DNA from 3 places in the Paenibacillus sp. PSB04 genome. Region 1 is predicted to be linked to each of the others. Evidence: riboswitches for the same ligand, from Rfam matches in the RefSeq annotation. Region 1 holds a riboswitch; each other region holds the start of a gene.
What was found. Region 1 has a riboswitch for cyclic di-AMP ahead of K2F33_RS01860 (hypothetical protein). Riboswitches for the same ligand answer to the same signal wherever they lie in the genome.

Region 1 (5,530 bases):
ACCGGAAGGAACGTCAGCGCTCCGATCAGCAGCACGGTTCCGGTCAAAATGCCGGCAAACAGCTTGTTGTCCGTCCGGAAGGTACCCTGGGTCTCGGCAACCTTCTGCTTCACCGCCAGCGAACCTGCAACGGCGAGCAGCGCGATAATCGAAATATATCGGCCAAGGAGCATCACCAGACCGGTGCTGACGTTCCAGAATACGGTATTGTCTGCCAATCCCTCGAACCCGGAGCCGTTATTCGCCGCCGAGGAGGTGAACTCATAGAGCGACTGGCTCAAGCTGTGATACGAAGGATTGGAGAAGGCGTCGGTACCCAGATGCGTCATAAACGAAATCGCCGTCGGCGCAAGAATAATGAAGGGATGCATCAGAATCGCCACCGCGATCAGCTTCATCTCCCGGGCTTCGATCTTCCGGCCCAGAAATTCCGGCGTCCGGCCAACCATCAGGCCGCAGATAAATACGCCGAGGATTGCATACATGATCATATTGACGAAACCGACCCCCTTGCCGCCGAACACGACGTTCAGCATCATTTCGGCCAAGGGCGCAAGTCCTCCCAGCGGCGTCAGCGTATCATGCATGTTGTTGACCGACCCCGTCGTTGCGGCGGTGGTGACGGTTGTGAACAACGCGGACTGCGCGATGCCAAAGCGCACCTCCTTGCCTTCCATGCTGCCGCCCGAGCTGTTGATGCCAAGCTGGTTGATCAGCGGGTTGCCGGCTTTTTCCGAGAAATACGTCAGGCACAGGAACGCTACGAACAGCGTCATCATGACGCTGAAAATCATCCAGCCCTGCTTCTTGTTCCGGGCGAACCGTCCGAACGTGTAAGGCAGTGACGCCGAAATCGTCCACATGCTGAGAATTTCGATCACGTTGGTCAGCGGGCTTGGGTTCTCGAACGGATGGGCCGAATTGACGCCGAAGAAACCTCCCCCGTTCGTTCCGAGGTGCTTGATCGATTCCAGCGAGGCCACAGGACCCAGCGGAATCTGCTGCACGCCGCCTCCCAGCGTTTGCACGGCCCGCATCGGCTCCAGCGTCTGCGGCACTTTGAGCCCGACCAGCACCAGGGTTACGATGAGGGCAAGCGGCACGAACAGGCGGACATGCGCCTTGATAAAATCCTCGAAGAAGTTCCCGAGCCCCTCACCCCTGCGGGTGATGCCGCGCATAAAAGCAATAGCGATAGCCAGGCCCGAGGCTGCCGAGGTAAACATCATCATCGTGATGACGATCATTTGGCCAAAATAAGACATGCCGCTCTCTCCGCTGTAATGCTGGAGGTTCGTGTTCGTCATAAAGCTGATGACCGTGTTGAAGGACAGGCTAGCCTCCATATTGCCGATGCCGCTCGGGTTGCCCGGAAGGGCGCCCATCGTTCGCAGCAATATATAGCTGATCGCTACCAGAAAGATATTGGTTGCGATCATGCTGAGCGCGTACTTTTTCCAATTCATGCTGCCCCGCTGCTTCAGCCCGATGATCCGGTATAAAACTCTTTCCACGCCGCCGAAAATCCGGTCCGTCCGGTTCGGTTCATTGGAGAATATATGATATACGTAAGTGCCTACCGGCTTCACGAGCAGCAGGAGCACGAAAATGACGATACAAATTTGCAAAATATCCAAGGCTGGCTTCCCCCTCTTACGAGCATGTTCTGCTTTGGCCCCTTAAGGCTTACAGATTTAAAATTCCCCGTCAAAATTTTTCCGGATGGATCAAGGCGTAAACCAAATAGATAAAGACAAGCACGGCGAATGCCCCAACGACAATCATTGGTCTTTGCCCCCTTCTTCCACCACTCGGCCGCACCAATGAAGAAATAACAAGAACACGCCAAAGGTGGCAGCGAGCGCAAGTATCATATATACATCCATCATCGTTTCCGGTCTCTCCTTTGCATGGTTAGAATCATCTTTATTTCAGTAAAAATCCGACTTCGCCGTTTAAGGTATAAATGATGTGATCTGCACCAAGCCCCCGGTAAATGCCGGGTGAGCTGCCCCTCTGCGTAATGACATATACCGGTTCCGACGTCCAGGGACGGCAGATTTGCAAATAGCGGCAGGTCAGGTTGAGGCTGCTTTCAAACAGAAAGATTTTGCCGACCTCTATTTCGGGCACCACCCAATCCTCCGCGTGATTCGTATTCAGCCGGATGATCTGCTGCACCCCCATTTTTCTCAAGAGGCGTTCCTCCCGGGCACTGTTGGTCAGAACGGCAAAGGGCCTCTTCCAATACATCAGCAGCTTGATAAAATTGCGTCCCGCCTCGTTCGGCGCGGTCACGATGACGACGTTGTCCATTTCAAAGGCTCCTCCTGTGCGGCAGCCGCGAATACGCAAAAGAAGCCGCAGGGAAAGAAGGACCTTTCCCGCGGCTTCTTGAATTTGGACGAATATGAATAGGATCGTCCTATATTCAAAATGCGCACGATAAGTGCTGCCTCTCCCGTTACGCTGACGAGGTTAGCTGTCGGATTCGGGCGTGAGAGTCGCCCTACCTTCCGGTACTTACCGTACCGGAAAGATTCACCCCGGCGGCTTCCATTCCAGGCGGCCGCTGTGGTTCCCCCGCTCCCGGCCCTTTCCGGCCGAAATTAAGCGTTATTGATAAGTGTATGTGATTGTGATGAATGCTCTCTTTTGTTCCAGTAAGCTAAAAAAGGGTAAAAAAAACACAGAGGCCAGCTGATCCCCCTGTGATCCGAAAGTTTATTCGGGTCGCAAGTTTCATCATTCCTCTCTCAAACGACGCTTACGAGGTTAGCTGACGGATTCGAGCGGTGAGAGTCGCTCTACCCGGCCGGATCCATGGCATCCGTAGCCGGGATTCACCCCTGCGGCTGGCAGCAGACCCCCGACTCTCACACCGGTTCGCTGCTCCATGGCACGCGTTTGGTTCCCCCGATTTCCGCGCTTTTTTGCGGAAACTCAGCGATTAGTAATGGAAACTGTATTGAATACGCTCTGAATCATACACCCGCTCCTTCCAAGCTGTAAAGGCAGTCTAAAAATCATGAACCGCGAATTTTGGAACATTCAGGACCTTATTAGCGCTTACATTTTGGCTTTTTGACTTCTACCTCTTCCATGCTCCCGATTTGGCGCATTTATGGAATCCAGGTCATTCGGGGACACTGGCTCGCAGGAATATCCGCATTGACATTACAGTTCAATCGTTTAAAATTAAATTGTGTGCTTGGTAAATGCTTCGGCTGGATGATGATTCATAGCAGCACAAAAGGAGGAGGATGGCAGTGAGCGTCTATGATTTTCAAGTGAACACGCTGCGCGGCAAAGAGGTATCGTTAAAGGAATATGAAGGTGACGTGCTGCTGATCGTGAACACGGCCAGCAAATGCGGATTTACGCCGCAGTTTCGCGGGCTGCAGGAGCTGTACGACGAGTTCCGCGACCATCATTTTCAAATTCTCGGTTTTCCGAGTAACCAGTTTGCCAATCAGGAGCCCGGTACCAGCGAGGAGATCGGCGAATTCTGCCAGATGAATTACGGGGTCACGTTCCCGATGTTTGAGAAGATCGACGTCAAGGGCAGCAACGCCCATCCACTGTTTCAATACCTGACCCGGGAAGCGCCGGGCGTGCTCGGATCGAAAGCGGTCAAGTGGAACTTTACCAAGTTCCTGGTCGACTCCAAGGGCAGGGTCATCAAGCGTTACGCGCCCAAAACGACACCGGACAAAATCGAAAACGACATCCGCAAGCTGCTTGCATCCGGAAAAAGCGAATAGGCAAATCAGCCCTACAAAATAACGCTACTTGCTGCGATCCGAATTCACTAGCTTTGCGGGACCCCGAAATATACGAAAATGCAATAAGCAAAAAAAGAAGCTCCCCTGGATTTCTCCAAGGAAGCTTCTTTCTGTGTTCATAGATGCGGTAGAGAGGACTCGAACCTCCACGGGCGTACGCCCACTACCCCCTCAAGATAGCGTGTCTGCCATTCCACCACTACCGCATAATATCCAAAGTTCATTTAGCGAACTTTTTTATTATACACAAAATCATCCGAATTGTAAAGGGAAATACATTAAAACACCATACATGTAATATTATATAACACATCAAACAACAAAAACAGAGATCAAGTCGCCCTAACATTGACAAACCACAATATTTATGTAATATTAACTTACAAATAATAGTGATCGATGATTTCACTTCGCAATTCATGTAATATTTATTACCACAATAATATGGAGGTGACCGCGTTGAACGACAAAAGCACCAAACTGCTCGATTACGTGCAAACGCTGGATAACGACTTGTCGGTCGGAGGCTTCAGCCATGTGTTTGACCTCCAAACCCGAATTGCAGAAGGGCGCATCCAGAGCCAGGAAGAGCTGGAAGGGTTCATCCTTCATCCGATGATGAATCGTTTGGTCCGCCAAGACGGCGCGGCCATTCAGGCGATTTACGCAGCTGCCGACCAACGGGATATCCGTCAGATCGCCCGAATTGACCGGTACATCCTCGGAGGAATCGCTGCCCATGAAAATGATGAAGCGGTGCGCCAACGGGGCAGAAGACTTTTGAAACTGGCCCAGGCCCTGTACCCCTGGCTCAATCTGAAGGTTCTTGACGAACTCGCGCAGAAGGAGCTGTCTCCCGTCTGCCTGGCCACGGCGCATGCCTATGTCAACTATCAGCTCGGGTCCAGCCGCGACCACACCGTTTATGGCTATATGCAATCTGCGGTCTGCACATGCATCCAGCTCGCTGCCCGCTCGCTGAGCATTCCGCCTCACGACGCCAAAGCGTTGGCCGGCAAATGGACGGCTGAAATGGAGCGCGCATGGACAGCGGAGAAAGATTCCCTGCCCACAGACCTTTTTAATATCCAGGAGAACGACTCCCATATCGCCTCGTGATCTCTTTAACAACACCACAAAGGCACTCCGCTCTGCCCTGCCGCAGCGAAGTGCCTTTTCTGTTCCCATGTATGTACTTGACCTTCATCTTACTGATCGCGGGACTGGTTCTTCCGGTATTCCACAAACTTGATGTACTCCTTGATAAACTCCTTCTCGTGATCGGATAGCGGCATTTCGTTTAACTGCCTTCCGTTTTCCCACAAATAAGGATCCTGCTGCTCTTTCACCATATACGGCCCCGGTTCCTTGCCCAGAATCAGCCAATCAAGGCTGACGCCGAAAAAGCTCGAAATTTCGATCAATTTATTGGTGCTCGGGGTGGACTTCCCCCTTTTCCAATCTCCGAAATTCCCCGTGCTGATATTAAGCTGCTCGCAAAACGACTTTTTGGTCATCCCCTTCTGCTTAATCAATGCCTCAATACGTCCGTAAATGGATTGCATAAAAAACCGCCTTCCAGTCATGTCGCAAAAAACGACGCATTTAAGTAATTTTATGCTTGCAATATGACGCAAAAACGTGTATAGTATTCTTTATATTAGGAATTTCCATACCTATGGCTCTTATTGTATCATTAGTCCCTTTTCTAATCCAACCGCCCTGCAATCATTCACTTCATATCT
Region 2 (5,530 bases), 1.1 Mb from region 1:
ATGCGGTTCATGTCTAGTCTTCTTGGCCACCTGAACCATCCTCCTTCTCATTCATTTGAGCGCGCTCGGAAGGGGTTAAGAAGACGGAGAGCTTCTGACTGATCGCAATGGTGGATACGCCGGATTGAATCGACAGCAGTCCTTCCACCATCATGAGCTTGAGCTCCACTTCTTTTTTGGACAGGCGTTTCAGCTTATTGGCGATCGGGTGCCACAGGACATAGCCGGTAAAGATACCGAGCAGCGTCGCAATAAATGCCGCGCCAATTGCGTGAGCCAGCTCGGCCATATTCTCCATCTTGGTCAGGGCGGCGATCAGGCCGACGACAGCACCAAGCACCCCGAGGGAAGGAGCATACATACCGGCTTGGGAGAAGAGCAGGGCACCTGCACGGTGACGCTCTTCCGTCGCCGCAATATCTTCCATCAAGACGTCGCGGACGAACTCCTGGTCGTTACCGTCGATAATCATGCGCATACCGTTGCGCAGGAAGGCGTCGTCGATTTCTTCGACCTTGGTCTCCAGCGCGAGGAGGCCTTCCCGGCGGGTGATGGAGGCCCACTCCATGAACAGGGTGATGAGCTCTTGACGCTGCATGAGCTTTTGTTTGACGAAGGTCATTTTTAACAGCTTGGGGAACTTCTTGATCTCAGACATCGGAAAGCCGATAAACAGCGTAGCGGCGGTTCCGGCGAGAATAATGACATAAGCGGCGGGCGTCAGCAGGCTGACGATCGGGGCGCCCTTCAGCACCATGCCGACTAGGACGGCAACCACACCGAGTATCAGGCCAACAATCGTTGAAATTTCCATTGCACACCTCATCCATGAGAAATAGAATTGAATCCTTTCGGAATCGACCGCGTTTACATCCTTGCAACATGGTCGCTTTCACAAAAAACGGTTTATATTATTTATCGACACCATTCTCTTTTTTTTTAAGGGATATTTTCCGGTATAATGAAATGACAAGGTTCATCTGTCCTACAAAATCAAGTCCGAGCACCATACCCTGAAGGGAATAATCACAGCACAAACGGGTGACGAATGGCCCACTTGAGACCCTGACACAGGGGCGCATGGAGCAGGGCATTCACCATTCACAATCATCGCTTATAGATCGTATGAGTAACTAAACTTCGATATTGGAGGGAATGGCATGGGCGTTAAGCATGGTCGTGACTATGACGGCATATTGACCGATTTGACGGCAGCTGTCGGGGAAATTCCGGACAGTTATTTATTTTTTGAAATGGCGGAGCAGGATTGGATGCAGCTGGGCATCGAAGAGAAGCGTGAGGTGCATGAGGCGCTGGCGGAGGATTTGTTCTATGCGCTGGGAGCCGAACCTGTCATCACCGTTGGAAGCGGTGTCGTGATGTATGACAAGGACCATCACCGGATCAACCTCTTGATCGGCGACGAGGAGCTGACCGTAGTCTCACTGATATAGTCCCTGGGGCCGGATGGATTTTATAAACCCGTCCATGGTAAGATATTATTCGTATGTACTCTCCTTGGAGAAGCATGATTACATTCAGGGATGAATACAATGGGTAAAGGTTTTTCGCCCGAGCATACATTAATGACACATCCTGGTGAACCTCGGGGATGTTAGGTTTCAGGGAGGAACGGAAGAATGGTATATACGCAAGAAGAAGTAGAAACGCATTTGTCTAAGCTGGAAGGCTGGGAGCTTGAAGAGGGCCGCTGGATTGTGCGCAAATACGTTTTCTCCAATTTCATGAAGGGCATTTCCTTTGTGGATGAGGTTGCGGCCATTTCAGAGGCTTTTGGCCACCACCCCTTTATTACGATTGATTATAAAAATGTGACGCTGCGTTTGACTTCATGGGATGAAGGCGGGATTACGTCCCTGGATGTCAAGGAGGCCCACCAATTTAACGAACTGTTCGAAAAAATGCGTTCCGGCGAAAAAAGGTAACGAGAATAATGCAGCAAATAAAAACACGCTTTGCGATGAACGTCCCGTTCTTCCAAAGCGTGTTTCTGTATGCGTTACAACTTTTATTTCTTCTCAGCCAGCCACTGGGCCACATTGGCAATCTCTTCAGCTTTCAACTTGTCTTTAAAGGATGGCATGCCGCCTTTACCTTTAGTGATAATGGTGTAAATCTCTTCAGCGGACAGTTGGCTTCCGATCTTTTGAAGGTTCGGGCCTACGGCACCCTGAAGCTGATCCCCGTGACAGCTAATGCAGCCTTGCGCTTTAATCGTAGATTCAGCCGCTGCGGCGTCCATCGTAACTTCCGGCATGGTCGGCTTCTCTTCTTCCGCCACCTGCTCTTTGCCTGGAAGCGTAAACATGAGCACAATTGCCATAACCACTGCGATCGTTAATACACCGCTCATGATCCATTTTTGCATCCGTTTTCGTCCTTTCTATGTAAACTGTCATTCTTCATTCCTTCATTATAACGGAACAAGCCATCACATCAAATAGTTTGTGTCAAAAAAGCAAACGAATCCAAACTTGGGGCCACCAAAAATACACAAATTTGTACCATTTTTATGATGATGGAATTTTCAAGTTAGATCCCTTCATAGACCATACAGTGAAACAGCTGTTCACCTTCAGGGGTCAGCTTGGGGTAGGTATCAGCGATGACAAACCCCGACTTCCCGTAAGCCCGGATGGCTCGCTTATTCCATGTATGCACTTCAAGGTCGATTTCGTCCCCAGGCCGTTTTTCACGGGCTGCGCCGATCACAGCCTGCATAAAGCTCTTACCCAGCCTCTGGCCGCATAAATCAGGCCGCATGCCAACACCAAGCCGGGTCACGCCTGCCAAGGGAAAGAACTGCGCGAACCCGCACAAGGTATGTTCAGCATCCAGGACGGACACATATTGGCTTTGCCTCACCTCAGGATCACCAAATTCGACGCCAAGCGCCTCCATCTGATCCCACGGCAGCCAGCCGTATAAATCGTATGGAGGTTCGTACACCCAGCTGCAGACGGTCTCAGCATGCTCCCGGGTCATGGGAACGATCATGAAGCTCTCATGTTGGAGGTTCATGTGCAGATCTCCCTTCCAGACCTCCCTGTAGGATTTGAACATTAGAGAAAAAATATTCCGGATTGTCCCAGATATCTGTTTAATTTCGGAATAGAGGGGTAAATGAGGAGTAGCGGGCGAGAATGGAAAGGTTACCCATTTCTGTCCGCAAAAAATCCCGCAAAAGGAGATTTCGGCAAAAATCTCATTCTACGGGATCTCGTACCCTTGCTTTACCTGCATTACTGGACGTCATCAACGTCCTCGGAATCGACGGCGGCGGTTTTGTATTTATCCGTACTCATGATTCGTTTGGCGCCAACGTAGCGGTTGACGTAGTAGCTGTCGCTCAGAGAGCTGATGATCACACCGCGAGAAGTGGAGGCATGTGCGAATTTTCCGTCGCCGACGTAAATTCCGACATGGGATACTCCGGCTCCCGATGTATTAAAGAATACCAAGTCGCCTGCTCTCAGATCACTGCGGGATACGGCCGAACCCATGCTGAACTGGGAACCAGATTGATGGGGCAGATCGATGCCCAATTGATCAAATACATACATTGTAAATCCCGAGCAGTCAAATCCGCTTGTTGTGGTTCCGCCCGTTCTGTACTTGGTTCCGATCGCACTGTCGATCACTTTATCCATCTTGGAATCCGCGAAAGCGCTTCCTGTGCCGACCGTGAGCACGATGGCGAAACTCATGACTGCTGCTGCAAGCTTCTTCTTCAAGTAAAATACCCCTTCCGGCGCCTGCGAGGTTAGCTTAAGGATTCGGTAGAAGGCCCCCTATGATCCCTCTGAAGCAAGATCAATTCACCCATAACTGGTTCCCCCGCTTTCCTTAGTGTGAGGAAATTCGGCATGAACTTTTACACTATGTATCATTCCCTGTTACTTCTTATTCGTTCGCAACTTTGTATCAGGTAAAGATTACAAAGTTGTTACTATCGCTGGGACTATTGTAACAAAGGAATCGGACTTTGGCAATTGTTTCTAACAGAAAAAGAAGATTTGTAGGAAAATTTATAGGAAATGATGTTTATTTGTTGGACGAGTGGGTAAAAGAAATGACAAGGGTGGAAAAAACAGGAGAAAACCGTGGATTTACTCGTGTAAAAAAAATTTTTGAAATGCTGTTACCTTTTCGGTGGTTCGTACGTCTAATAAGTAACAACAAACCCGCGGGGCGATTTCGGCAAAAATCAGCGGCGCGGGTTGTTATGGATATGCATTGTTTTCGAGAGATAATCAATTGTAAACCGCAGCTTGATATTTGGCCGTACTCATGACCCGTTTGGCGCCAACGTAGCGGTTGGCGTAGTAGCTTTGGCTCAGTTTGCTGATGGTAACGCCTTTCGAAGAGGACGCGTGCGCGAATTTTCCGTTGCCGATGTAAATGCCGACATGGGAAACGCCTGCGCCTAGGGTGTTAAAGAAAACCAGGTCTCCTGCTCTCAGCTGGCTTTTGGAAACAGCGGTACCTGTTTTATACTGCGCAGCGGATACACGCGGGAGGTTTAACCCCAGCTTTTGGTACACGTAACGGGTAAAACCGGAGCAATCGAAGCCGTTCGTAGTTGTTCCGCCGGTTTTGTAAGAAACGCCGATCGTGTTGTTAACGATGTGATTCAGAGATGAATCCGCAAATACGCTGCCGGTGCCCATGGAGAACGCAAGTGTAAGGCCCAGCGCTGCGGCTGCCAACTTCTTCTTCAAAAAAATAAACCCCTTCCAATGCCTGCGAGGTTAGCTTAAGGATTCGGTAGAAGGTCCCCTATGATCCCTCTGTAGCGAGATCAATTCACCCAAAATTGGATCCCCCGCTTCCTGGTGCCCGGGAATTCGGCTCGTGATGATTGCACCGGAAATGGACATGCTGACAAGTTACCTATAATCGTACATACCAATCAAATGAACGGACAAATGATGAAATCAGTTACAGCAAAGTCAAAATCGTTACAGCAAAGATTACAAAGTTGTTACTAAGTTCGTACTCGGATTATTTTAACAGAGGATTTATACTTTGGCAAATGGTTAACAATCATTTTACAACAAAAACCCCGCCTCTTTTCAACAGAAAGAGACGGGGTTCTTCTTTTATCAGCGGATTAAAGTGATGACAAAATTTTAACTATTCCGAAATATTTTTTTTCGTACGGTTCATTTGCTGATGCCACAAATCATATTGGGAGGAGATATTCCATAATTTAAAGATACAGCTGACCATATGGTAGCCCTGTTGGATAATCAGGGTGGCAAGCCCTGCCCAGATCAGAGAGACGCTGCTGGTAATGCCATACAAGAGCAGGCTGACCGCGCCCAGCAGAACGGATATGCCGATGACCGGCAGCGCGCTTCGCAGGCAGATCCAGAGCGAGGAGAACATGCTGGTTCCACCGGTTTTGCCAAACTGCATGAACAGAATCATCTGATGGACGATGTAGCAGTACAGAAGCCAGACTGCAATGTACGGGATGCAGTGAAGCAGCTGGGCATGGTTTTGG
Region 3 (5,530 bases), 2.8 Mb from region 1:
ATTCTGTATATGCGCCAAGGGAAAATGATCCAGCGCCACGCGTCTGTTTTTCCGTTTTATGGCGAGGCGTACAGCGATTTTATGTCCTTCGTGACGCAGTATTACAGCGACAATCCGGCGCTGCCGAAAGAAATTTTGCTGCCTGACATGCCAAAAGGGGAAGAGGCGGAAGACAGCAGCCGGTCAGAGGATGCCGCGGAATCGATCGATGCCGGCGGCGGTGCTGCATCCCTGCAGGAATGGCTCGGCATCAAGGTGCTGGTGCCCCAGCGGGGAACGAAGCGCCAGCTTGTGGCCATGGCGGAAGAGAATGCCAAGGTCTCACTGGACGAGAAGTTCCGCCTGATCGAACGAGATGAGGAGCGGACGTCCAAGGCCGCCGCGAACCTCGGCCAGTATATCGGCATTGAGTCGCTGCACCGGATCGAGGCGTTCGACAACTCCAACATCCAGGGAACGAATCCGGTATCGGCGATGGTCGTGTTTATCGACGGCAAGCCCGACAAAAAGGAATACCGGAAGTACAAAATCCGTTCGGTTCAGGGACCGGACGATTACGATACGATGCGGGAGGTCGTCCGCAGGCGCTACGAGCGCGTGCTCAAGGAAAATTTGGAGCTGCCTGACCTGATTGTCGTGGACGGCGGCAAAGGCCAAATTTCCGCCGCGATCGACGTGCTGCAGAACGAGCTGGGCCTGTTTATCCCGGTGTGCGGTCTGGTCAAGGACGTCAAGCACCGGACCGCGCAGCTGATGGTGGGCGATCCGCCCGAGCCGATTTCGCTGCCGCGCGACAGCCAGGAGTTCTACCTGCTCCAGCGCATCCAGGATGAGGTGCACCGGTTCGCCATCACCTTCCACCGCGAGCAGCGCGGCAAGTCGATGGTGGCATCCAAGCTCGACGCCATCCCGGGCATCGGCGAGAAGCGGCGTAAGCTGCTGCTGAAGCATTTTGGCTCGCTCAAAAAAATAAAAGAGGCCCGGATTGAAGACTTCCGGCCTCTCTCGATCGGCGACAAGCTCGCCGGACAAATTATAGCAGCCCTTCAGGAGGAGGAGTCGTAGCATACGGCTTCTCCTTCTTTTTGCCGTAAAACAGGTAAATGACCCAGGCGACGATAAACGGCATGACGCAGGTGACCACGCCCGCCAAAATGTTCGTCAGATCCCCCATGCTGAACAAGCTGAAGCTCATCAGGATACTGTCGAACACGACGTGGGCGAACATGACCGCGATGTAGCCGTGACGCAGGAAGATCAAGCTGAACAGGAGACCGATGAACAGGAGCTCAATCGGCCGGGTGTATATCGGGTAGATCGGGTACAGCGTATGGCCGAAGGCCCAAATCAGCGTCGGAATGACGCAGGCGACAAATGTGTTCCTTACGATTTTCTTCAGCATCGGTATGCCGAACAGGCGGTACACGGCTTCCTCGGAGATGCCGGCCATCCAGGCCATGATCGGCAGCATCCACGGATACAGCATGTTATACGGGGACTGCGAGGCGTCCGTCGTGGACCAGCTGTGGATCGTCCGGTCCAGGACGAGATAGATCACCGACTGCGCCCCCATCAGGATAAACGCCCACAAATACCCGGTGAACATGCTGTGGAGCACGTAACGCCCATATCCAGGCTCTTTGGCGCGGGCCCAGGCGTTGTAACCGGCTTTGCGCCATAGTCCGTCCCCGCCGACCAGGGAGAAATACAGGAGCACCGTCATGGCTATGCTCAGGATCACCTGAACGACCATGGCCGCGATGATCCCGAACTGGGAGAAGCCTTCCGCTTCCAGCACTGGCAGCATGTTATAAGTCGTCAGCAATGAGACAACAAAATAAAACAAGGACAAAAACAGCCCGCGTGCAAAGGAGGTGTACCGCCGCGTCAGTGCACTGTAAATGATGGCGAGAATGCCGAGCACGATCGTAAACAGTCCGTATCCCAGCATGGTCAGCATCGTGGCGCTTTTGGTCTGCTTCTCTACATAAGCCGTATGAGCGGATGGGACCGAAAATCCAGGGAGGAAGGAGTGAAGCTCCCCATCCTCAAAGGCAAACTTGAATTCCAACTGCGATTCCCCGATGTGCGAGGAGGAGTCGGTATAGATCAATCCGGGCTCATCCTTGCCGCTCGATACTTTCAGGGAGCCGGTGTTATAGCCCAGCTTCTGCAGCCAGGACGAGGCGATTTCCTCTTTATCCTCCAGCGTCATGTTGCCTTCCACAATTCTCAGTTTCTGCTTGCGCATGGTTTCGTTCGATTCAGCCATCGCGGCAGCATACTTGGAGTACGGAGGCGTGATGGAAAACCCGACGACCTTGCCCGTGTTCATATGTACGTCTACATTGACATATCCCTGATCGCTCGACTCGGGCAGCCGCACCCGGAACACGTCATAAGGATACTTCGATTCGTATTTCTTGTTATATTCGTTAAGAAGCTTCTCTCTGGATAAATAACCGTAAAGGTCCGATTCCGACTGGTACGTGACGAGCGGCTTATCTGCAATGCCTGTTTGAATAGTCAACCGGTCCGAGGCAAACGCTTTGGCGGCTGCTTCCGCCTCCGATTTGCTGATGACCTTGGTCGTTTGCCCCTCTAGCGTCTCCGAGCTCGTCTGCGGAAACACTTGTACAAAAAAGAATAAAATAAGGCCGATGACCCCCAAAATGCCCAGCCATTTATAATTGGCCCTGATTTCCAGCGGCTGGTTTAACCGGTCCATGAAATCCCCCCTTGAATGTGATAAAGATACCATTCCCCCCAATACAGTACGGTAAACATAACATAGAAGATTCGCCCAAAACCAGTATACCCTGAAAATAGTGGTGAAAAAACGATGAAAATCAAGGAAAGCCATCGAAAAGAGAAGATAACCGCAGACCGTGTCCACCTGCATTGCGAATCAGGCTGTTTTCCATCCAATTCATCAGAAAAAGGCCTTTGTGAAGTCCTACAATAAAGATTATAATTTTGATGCAAATGAATAAGAACGCCGAATTTCCAAGTGAAAACGGGGGAACCAATTTTTTGGGGTGAATTTCGTTGGATGTTTTAGTCCGCGAATAGGGCAACCTGTGCATGCCCGAATCCGTCAGCTAACCTCGTAGGCGTCGTGCATGCAGGAGCCAAACCGAAAGGCATTGGATTTCCGATGCTTTTTTTCTTTTGACTTTTTTAAAGAGGTGAATGTATTGATTGGGAAATGGAAGTGGTTCCGGCTGGCCCCTCCGCAAATATTAACTCTGGGTTTTGCGGCCATTATTTTGATCGGAGCCATACTGCTCACCTTGCCGATTTCGAACACGACGGGAAAACCGCTGAGTTTTATTGATGCCTTGTTTACGGCAACCTCGGCGACCTGCGTGACCGGTTTGGTTGTCAAAGACACGGGGCTGTACTTCAGCACGTTCGGCCAAGTAGTCATTATGCTGCTGATTCAAGTCGGGGGACTCGGCTTTATGACGATGGCTACCCTGGTTGCCCTGGCTTTCAAGCGCCGGATTTCACTCCGGGACCGGCTCCTGCTGCAGGAAGCGATGAATCAGAATACGATGGAAGGCATCGTCCGTCTGATCCGGAAAGTCATATTTTTTTCGTTGACGATCGAAGGCTGCGGAGCACTGCTGCTTGCCATCCGGTGGTCGTTCGATATGCCTCTTGGAAAAGCGATCTATTTTGGAATATTTCATGGCGTGTCCATGTTCAATAATGCGGGATTTGACCTGTTCGGCCATTTTAACAGCTTGACGGGATTTGTATACGATCCGCTCGTCAATTTTGTCGTGATGTTTCTGATCGTATCCGGCGGCATCGGCTTTATCGTCATGTCCGATCTGGTGGATTACCAGGTACACCGGAAACTGTCGCTCCACAGCAAAGTGGTGCTGTCCATGACCGGTGCCCTGATTGTGGTCGGAGCAGTCGTCATCTTTATCTTTGAATTCACGAATCCCAAGACGCTCGGTTCGCTGAATTGGGGTGGCAAAATTCTCGCCTCGCTGTTCCAGTCGGTCACGCCGCGGACGGCAGGGGCGAATACGCTGAACTTGGCAGATATGCGCCAGGCATCGCAATTTTTCACGATCATTCTGATGTTTATCGGCGCGTCGCCGGGCTCTACCGGGGGCGGGATCAAGACCACGACGTTCACCATCCTCGTCGGTGCGGTGATCGCGATGATCCGCGGCCGCGACGATATCGTCCTGTACCGGTACCGTTTGGCGCAGGAGCGGATTTTCAAAGCGTTGACCATTACCTTTCTGGCCTTGTTTCTGGTGGTCGGCGTATCGATGATTCTGTCCACAACAGAAGACAGCAGCTTTTTGATGATCCTGTACGAGACGACTTCGGCTTTCGGCACCGTAGGATTATCGCTCGGGCTGACGCCGCATTTGTCCTTGATCGGGAAAATCCTGATCTGCCTGACGATGTTTGCCGGCCGTCTTGGGCCGCTGACCTTCGCCTACGCGCTTGGTCCGAAGAAGGGCAAGGAGCTGTACCGTCATCCCGAAGGTAAGATCATTATCGGGTAAGGAATTTGGGTGATTCAAAGTTTCAATATTGTTATAAGAACCATATATAGAACCAACATTAAAGGATAAGGAGCATCTGGAAAGAAATGAAAACACAGCAGTTTGTCGTGATCGGTTTAGGGAGGTTCGGCTCAAGCTTGGCCATGGAGCTTATGGATCTGGGTTATGAGGTGCTTGGGGTAGACATCAATGAAGAAGTGGTCAATGATATGAGCGAGCATCTGACCCACGCCGTGGTGGCGGATGCAACCGATGAGGAGGTTCTCAAATCGCTGGGAATCCGCAATTTTGACTGCGGAATCGTGGCGATAGGGGACGATATCCAGATGAGCATCCTGGCCGCAATCCTGCTGAAGGAACTCGGCGTTCAGACCGTAGTGGCGAAGGCCATCTCCATGCTGCACGGCAAAGCCTTGTCCAAGCTGGGCGTGGACCGGGTAATCTTTCCGGAGCGGGACATGGGCATCCGGGTGGCGCACCAGCTCGTGACGCCGAATTTGCTGGATTACATTGAGCTGTCCAAAGATTACAGCATCGTGGAGATGACCGTACCGCAATGCCTGAACGGGAAGACGCTGAGCGAAGTCAATACGAGAGCCCGGTACGGATGCAGCATTGTTGCGCTCCATCGTACCGAGGGAGTCATCGTCGCGCCGACGGCGATGGACCAGCTGCATGCGGGCGACATCATGGTCATCATTGGCTCCAACAGCAATATCGACCGCTTCGAGAGCGAAGCGGTGAACGTCAAGTCATAAATCCGGAAGTGAGACAGACATGGAATCCCCGACGACCGAAATTATTCATCACATTTTAATACTGCTGCTGTTTATCATTGCCGTCGGCATGCTGTCCGGAAGACTGGCCTCCTGGCTCAGGCTTCCGGACGTTGCTGTGTTTATCGTGGCAGGCATGCTGCTTGGGCAGGGGCTGCATCTGATCAACGAAACAAGCAGCTCCCTCATCAACCAGCTGATCCTCACCGTTGGGTC

Region 2: linked by a shared signal. The riboswitch ahead of K2F33_RS07005 (C40 family peptidase) and the one ahead of K2F33_RS01860 (hypothetical protein) in region 1 are both predicted to bind cyclic di-AMP.
Region 3: linked by a shared signal. The riboswitch ahead of K2F33_RS14555 (TrkH family potassium uptake protein) and the one ahead of K2F33_RS01860 (hypothetical protein) in region 1 are both predicted to bind cyclic di-AMP.

The regions. Positions count from the first base shown of each region.
Region 1 covers NZ_CP081301.1:361,300-366,829, forward strand. Annotated here, with positions in the region: gene kdpA (potassium-transporting ATPase subunit KdpA) at 1-1,637, opposite strand, end outside; gene kdpF (K(+)-transporting ATPase subunit F) at 1,708-1,785, opposite strand; gene K2F33_RS01860 (hypothetical protein) at 1,927-2,316, opposite strand; cyclic di-AMP (ydaO/yuaA leader) riboswitch at 2,452-2,626, opposite strand; cyclic di-AMP (ydaO/yuaA leader) riboswitch at 2,749-2,959, opposite strand; gene K2F33_RS01865 (glutathione peroxidase) at 3,270-3,764, shown strand; tRNA gene K2F33_RS01870 (tRNA-Leu) at 3,909-3,991, opposite strand; gene K2F33_RS01875 (urease accessory UreF family protein) at 4,245-4,904, shown strand; gene K2F33_RS01880 (helix-turn-helix domain-containing protein) at 4,994-5,350, opposite strand.
Region 2 covers NZ_CP081301.1:1,439,838-1,445,367, forward strand. Annotated here, with positions in the region: gene motB (flagellar motor protein MotB) at 1-30, opposite strand, end outside; gene motA (flagellar motor stator protein MotA) at 14-814, opposite strand; gene K2F33_RS06985 (hypothetical protein) at 1,161-1,454, shown strand; gene K2F33_RS06990 (4a-hydroxytetrahydrobiopterin dehydratase) at 1,641-1,946, shown strand; gene K2F33_RS06995 (c-type cytochrome) at 2,030-2,389, opposite strand; gene K2F33_RS07000 (GNAT family N-acetyltransferase) at 2,554-3,042, opposite strand; gene K2F33_RS07005 (C40 family peptidase) at 3,264-3,755, opposite strand; cyclic di-AMP (ydaO/yuaA leader) riboswitch at 3,759-3,898, opposite strand; gene K2F33_RS07010 (C40 family peptidase) at 4,275-4,742, opposite strand; cyclic di-AMP (ydaO/yuaA leader) riboswitch at 4,747-4,884, opposite strand; gene K2F33_RS07015 (hypothetical protein) at 5,158-5,530, opposite strand, start outside.
Region 3 covers NZ_CP081301.1:3,157,484-3,163,013, forward strand. Annotated here, with positions in the region: gene uvrC (excinuclease ABC subunit UvrC) at 1-1,065, shown strand, start outside; gene K2F33_RS14550 (CPBP family intramembrane glutamic endopeptidase) at 1,034-2,728, opposite strand; cyclic di-AMP (ydaO/yuaA leader) riboswitch at 2,987-3,130, shown strand; gene K2F33_RS14555 (TrkH family potassium uptake protein) at 3,198-4,538, shown strand; gene K2F33_RS14560 (potassium channel family protein) at 4,625-5,296, shown strand; gene K2F33_RS14565 (cation:proton antiporter) at 5,316-5,530, shown strand, end outside.